2 regions of the Enterovibrio paralichthyis genome follow, and region 2 is predicted to be linked to the other one. Evidence: riboswitches for the same ligand, from Rfam matches in the RefSeq annotation. Region 2 holds a riboswitch; the other holds the start of a gene.

Region 1 (3,140 bases), on a different contig from region 2:
GGTATGTCACTGACCACCAGTTATGCGATGTGGCCGGGTGCTTCGGTATCTGGCTGGTATTTCTCCCATCCAGAATCGCGCTACTTTGCGGTAGCGCAGATCCAGGAAGATCAGCGTGACAGTTATGCCGATCGTAAAGGCTGGGATCTGATCGAAGCAGAGAAATGGCTAGGGCCAAATCTTAACGGCTAACTGGCAGAAACTGAAAGGGCGCTCAGAGCGCCCTTTTTTATTCGCAAGCTACTGGGATTATTCAAACAACTCTTTGTGCAGTGCCCGCACCACATTCTGTGAATCTGCCGTACTGGTCAGGAAGCAGAGGTTGTGGTTGCTGGCGCCGTAACAAATCATGCGCAGGTTGTAATCTTCCAGTGCACCAAAGATCTTGGCTGCAGAGCCGCGTGATTCACCCATATGGTTGCCAATCAAGGCCACCAGACACATATCCTGCTCTACGGTCACTTTACACAGCTCAGCCAATTCCTGCTCCGCGGCTTCCGGCAATTTAGGGGCACCGCCTTTGGTGTTTGTCTGATCCAGTGTCAGGGACACGCTCACTTCTGACGTGGTGATAAGGTCGACCGATACCTTGTGCTTGGCCAGAATGTTAAACACTTCAGCCAGAAAGCCGTAAGCGTGGAACATATTCAAGCTGGTCAGGGTCACCATTGTTTGATTGCAACGCAGGGCGAGGGCGCGAAATAGCGGCGAATTTTCCGCATGGCGACGTATCCAGGTGCCACCCTTTTCCGGTGCTTTGGATGAGCCGACAAACACGGGAATATCGTGGCGCATGGCCGGGATCAGGGTCGCCGGGTGCAAGATCTTGGCGCCGAAGTTTGCCATTTCAGACGCTTCGCTGAAGCTGATCTCATCAATCGGACTTGCAGCTGGCGCCACGCGTGGGTCAGTGCTGTAGATTCCCGGTACGTCGGTCCAAATCTCTAACGAGGTAGCCTTTACTGCCTCTGCCAGCAGTGCTGCGCTGTAATCGCTGCCGCCACGCCCCAGTGTGGTGGTGTTGCCCTGCGCATCAGAGCCGATAAAGCCCTGGGTGACAACGATGTGCTTTTTAAACAGGGGAGACAAAACAGCTTCTGCATGGAATGCCGTTTCAATCAAATCCGGTGCGGCTTTGCCAAACACACCATCTGTTTTCAGGACGTCACGCACGTCGATACGCACAGCATCAATGCCTTTGTCATTAAGCAGATGAGTGAAAATATGGGTCGACATCAGTTCGCCGCAGGCAACCAGATTATCGGTAACTTGATCTGAAGGAGAAGTTTGTGCAATCGCAGAGAGTGTCGCGACTTCATCAAGAATGCCATTCACAGCGGCGGCGACTTCAGGTGCTTCAGGAAGCTGTGCCAAAATGCTGAAATGGATATCGCTCAGAGTTGCCAGCACATCCTGCTGTCTTTCCTGGCTAACGCCGTTAGCCAGTTCAACCAGTAAATTGGTCACGCCAGAGCAGGCGCTGATCACTACCAGTCGAGTGTCCAAATTCCCTTTAATCACCGAAGCACAGTTAGACATAGCTGCGTAGTCGGCTACACTCGTGCCGCCAAATTTTGCGACATTTAATGCGTTCACTTCCCTTCACCTCCCATAATCGCGAATGGAGTTGTCCTAGATAGTAAATTGGGAGACAGAACGAGATAGAGTGCGGGTTTGGAAGAAAGGATTTTCTCCAGAAGCGCTCCACCTCAAGTGAGATGACAATCCGAAGGATTCAACCTCCCAGACCGACAAGCCAGCCCCCAAGGTCTGGTCTAGTCTCGGCGTCTAACCCCCTGATCACACTGCATTGGAGTTGGGGCTCCGCAATGTGACTGCCTGGTTGACGCGCCTCTTCTGTCTCTACGCAGTTGGCTGCGTAAAAATTGCTCTCTATTGATAATTGTTTGTAACCTTGTTGTCAACGACAGATTACGCGCATGCGGCGAATATTTTTCTGAAAGTGCCATTTTCCTTGATTGGGCTTGGGATTATCCAATGGTGGCATTTTAGTCAGTGCTATCCGGTGTTAACGTAAAGGGAACAAAAGGCTGATGGAGAGACAACAATGACAATATCCCGCTTTATCCCACCACAACGTACTTTGATGGGCCCTGGCCCCTCGGATGTCTCACCGCGTGTCCTGCAGGCGCTGGCCCAACCGACAATCGGTCATTTGGATCCGCTGTTTGTGGCGATGATGGATGAAGTCAAAGCCTTGCTGCAGTATGCCTTCCAGACGGAAAACCCTTTTACCATCGCCGTTTCTGCGCCGGGAAGTGCTGGGATGGAAACCTGCTTCGTGAACCTGATTGAGCCGGGCGAGACTGTGATTGTCTGCCGCAATGGTGTGTTTGGTGATCGGATGCGTGAGAATGTTGAGCGCTGTGGTGCGACGGCAGTAATGGTCGATGATGAGTGGGGCAAGCCAGTCGACCCGGCCAAGGTAGAAGCGGCACTTAATGCTCATCCAGAAGCGTCGGTGTTGGCATTTGTGCATGCTGAAACCTCTACCGGTGCGCTCAGTGATGCGAAAATGCTGGCAGCGCTGGCGCGTGAGCATGGTTGTCTGACGATTGTGGATGCGGTCACTTCCCTTGGCGGTGTGCCTTTGCTGGTGGATGAATGGCAATTGGATGCGGTCTATTCAGGTTCGCAGAAATGCCTATCGTGTGTGCCAGGACTTTCGCCCGTGACATTCTCATCTCGTGCGGTGGAAAAAATGCAGCAGCGCAGCGGAAAAGTGCAAAGCTGGTTTTTGGATCAAAGTCTGGTGTTAGCGTACTGGAGTGGCGAGGGCAAACGCAGTTATCACCACACAGCGCCGGTCAACAGCTTGTATGCCCTGCATGAATCCCTGCTGATGCTGAAGGAAGAGGGACTGGAAAACGCCTGGCAGCGTCACCGTGACATGCACAACTTGCTCAAGGCCGAATTGGAAGCACTGGGTATCCAGTTCCTGGTTGAAGAAGCTTACCGTTTACCGCAACTCAATGCTGTTGCGGTACCGGAAGGAGTGGATGATGCGGCGGTGCGCGCGCGCCTGCTTAACGACTACAACCTGGAAATTGGCGCCGGTCTAGGCACATTGGCAGGCAAGGCCTGGCGCATCGGCCTGATGGGTTATGCCGCGAAACGTG
Region 2 (3,140 bases):
CCGATGGCGATCTTGATGGTAAAAAAGATATTTGGAATACCAAGGCTGATGTTTTTGCCTCTTCTGCCAATTATTTAAAAAATGCCGGCTGGGATGATGAATACACTTGGGGCAGACAGGTTTCTGTTCCAAAAGGATTCAATAAAGATTTGTCAGGGCTTGGTCAGGAAAAGGCAAAATCATTAGCAGAGTGGCAGGCATTAGGTGTGCGTCGATTGAATAATACACCGCTACCGGATGTGGATATTCAAGCTTGGCTTATTCAACCTGATGATGAATTTGGTCGAAGCTACCTGGTGTATGGTAATTATCAAAGCCTGATGAAATGGAACCGTTCGCATTACTTTGCGTTAGCCGTAAGCCATTTGGCCGATCGCATTAAGTTTGGTTAGAAAAGGTGAAGCCCTGAAGGCTGAATCAAAAACGGTATCCGCTCTCAATGCTGAGAAGTTTGGGGCGATTTTAAATAAATAAAAAAGGAGCGAAAGCTCCTTTTTTGTTTTTATCATTTAGACAGGATTAGATAAGGAAATCTTCGATTTTCTTGCCTGAGTCCAGTGCATCTTTGATAACTTTTGGTGTGCGGCCCTGACCAGTCCAAGTTTTTTCTGAACCGTCTACATCGATGTATTTGTATTTAGCAGGGCGAGCTGCACGCTTAGATTTAGGCTTAGTGCCACCCAGCGTTGCCAGTAATTCTTCTGGATCGATACCGTCATTGATTAGCATTTCACGGTATTTCTCAAGCTTTTCTTCGCGCTCTTTTTCTGCTGCACGAGCTTCTGCTTCAGATTCTTCACGCTCTGTAACTACAGCTTGTAGTTTTTCCAGCGCTTCTTGTAGTTGTTCCAGAGTAAGTTCACGCGCAACGGCACGCAGGCTGCGCAGGTTTAACAGTACTTTCAGTGCATCAGACATTATGCCAGTCCTATTCTCTTGTTTGTAATAATTAATAGCCGTATAAAGAATAGCAAGAACAATTAATTCTTTGCAATATTTTATCCGTTTTAATCTTGAGTATTAGATATCGAAATTAAATAAAGTGCAAATATAAAATAATCAGACCCATTTTAGTTGGATTCAATTACCTATTTCTGTGTGATCTGTACAATAAATCCGTCATCGATGTTTGAGTTACTATGCTGGGAATTGGTTAACAATGCGTCATGTAATGATTGTGTGACGGGTTCTTGAGTGGTTTGTAAAAGTTTGTTGTTTTGTATTGCAAACCAACAAATGTCACATAAAATACGCTGGCATTATGCACGTAGAGGTGCGCGGTTTATGAGTATTTCGTCTTAGGGTGATACCAATGAGGACGAAGGAAAGGAAATAGCGCCGAAGCAGAAGTTCGCTTATCAGGCTATTCTGCTGGGGTTGTGTCCGAATAGGTACAACACTGCCATAGTATTGGGATTTAACTATGGAGCGCTACTGTAGGATTAAATTAATGTGTTTACCATTGCCTTAGCTCAAATCTGGTTTTCCATTTCTGCAGTAGATCTCCAACCGTATAGGTTGATATAGAGATCATGAACTTAGTCGATTTTTCCACATCTTCTTTATCTGTGCTGCCCGCCGTTTTGGCGCTGGGTTTGGCCATTATCACACGCCGCGTTCTGCTCTCGCTGGGTCTGGGTATTCTCTCAGGCGCACTCTTGCTTAACGACTTCTCGCTGACATCGACAACCTCTTATTTAAGCAATCTGGTGTTCGGCCTTTTTGTTGATGATGGCAGCATTAACACCTGGAATATGAGCATTGTGGCATTCCTGATGCTACTCGGTGCGATCACTGCGCTACTGACCCTTTCTGGTGGTACGCGTGCGTTTGCTGAATGGGCGCAAAGCCGCGTGAAAAGCAAACGTGGTGCAAAATTGCTGGCGGCATTCCTGGGCGTATTCATTTTTGTTGATGACTATTTCAATAGCCTGGCTGTGGGTGCAATTAGCCGCCCTGTGACCGACCGTTTCCATGTTTCCCGTGCAAAGCTTGCGTATATCCTGGACTCAACCGCAGCGCCTATGTGTGTGATCATGCCGGCTTCGAGCTGGGGCGCGTACATCATTACTGTTATTGGTGGCATTCTTGTCAGTCACGGTGTGACGGAATACAGCCCGCTGAGTGCATTTGCACACATGATCCCAATGAACTTCTACGCGGTTTTCGCACTGGCGATGGTATTTGCTGTTGCGTGGTTCCAGATGGATGTGGGTCCAATGCGCCGCTTTGAATATGAAGCATCAACCGGCAGCCGTCTGGGCGATGATGAGAACCATGTTCAGGCGATTGATGATGAACTGGGTATCGTAGAAAGCGAAAAAGGCCGTGTGTCTGATCTGATCATTCCTATCGTGGTGCTGGTTGTTGCGACCATGTCCTGGATGGTGTTTTCCGGTGCGCAAGTGCTCGAAGCCGACGGTAAAGCCTTCTCTGTTCTTGGTGCATTTGAAAATACCGATGTAGGCATGTCATTGCTGTATGGTGGTGCAATGGGTCTGCTGTCTGCATTGATCACTGTATTCAAACAAGGCTTGCCGGTTGCCGATGTTGCGCGTACCACCTGGGTGGGTGCGAAATCGATGTTCGGTGCCATCTTGATCCTGTTTTTTGCATGGACGATTGGCAACGTGATAGGTGATATGGCGACCGGTAAATTCCTGTCGACCCTGATCCAGGGCAACCTGTCGCCTCAGCTGCTGCCGGTTCTGTTGTTCCTGATCTCTGCTGCGATGGCGTTCTCTACCGGTACTTCCTGGGGCACGTTTGGCATTATGCTGCCAATCGCAGGCGATCTGGCTGGCGCAACAGACATCGCTATGATGTTGCCAATGTTGTCTGCAGTGCTGGCTGGTGCGGTATTCGGTGACCACTGTTCACCTATTTCTGACACCACTATCTTGTCATCTACCGGTGCCCGTTGTGGCCACATTGACCACGTTTCAACCCAGTTGCCGTACGCGCTGGCGACTGCTGCCGTTGCTGCTGTAGGTTACCTGGTTCTGGGCTTTACCGATTCGCTGAGCATTTCACTGCTGGCGGGTGGCAGTGCCTTTGTGGTGGTGTGTGCTTTGTTTGGTTGGCTTTCACGCCGCCCGGGTAAACTTGCGTAATCTGCCAGCTCTTTGATTTTCAGAGCC

The links. A riboswitch is a leader RNA that binds a small molecule or an ion and turns the genes downstream of it on or off. The one in region 2 is predicted to bind lysine.
Region 1: another riboswitch for lysine. It lies ahead of lysC (lysine-sensitive aspartokinase 3); the one in region 2 lies ahead of KU854_RS16870 (Na+/H+ antiporter NhaC family protein).

What each region holds. Positions count from the first base shown of each region.
Region 1 is NZ_JAHUTS010000005.1:293,356-296,495, reverse strand. It holds gene metH (methionine synthase) at 1-192, shown strand, start outside; gene lysC (lysine-sensitive aspartokinase 3) at 250-1,596, opposite strand; lysine riboswitch at 1,690-1,865, opposite strand; gene KU854_RS08975 (pyridoxal-phosphate-dependent aminotransferase family protein) at 2,069-3,140, shown strand, end outside.
Region 2 is NZ_JAHUTS010000015.1:110,554-113,693, reverse strand. It holds gene KU854_RS16880 (lytic murein transglycosylase) at 1-392, shown strand, start outside; gene KU854_RS16875 (H-NS family histone-like protein) at 520-918, opposite strand; lysine riboswitch at 1,261-1,442, shown strand; gene KU854_RS16870 (Na+/H+ antiporter NhaC family protein) at 1,533-3,113, shown strand.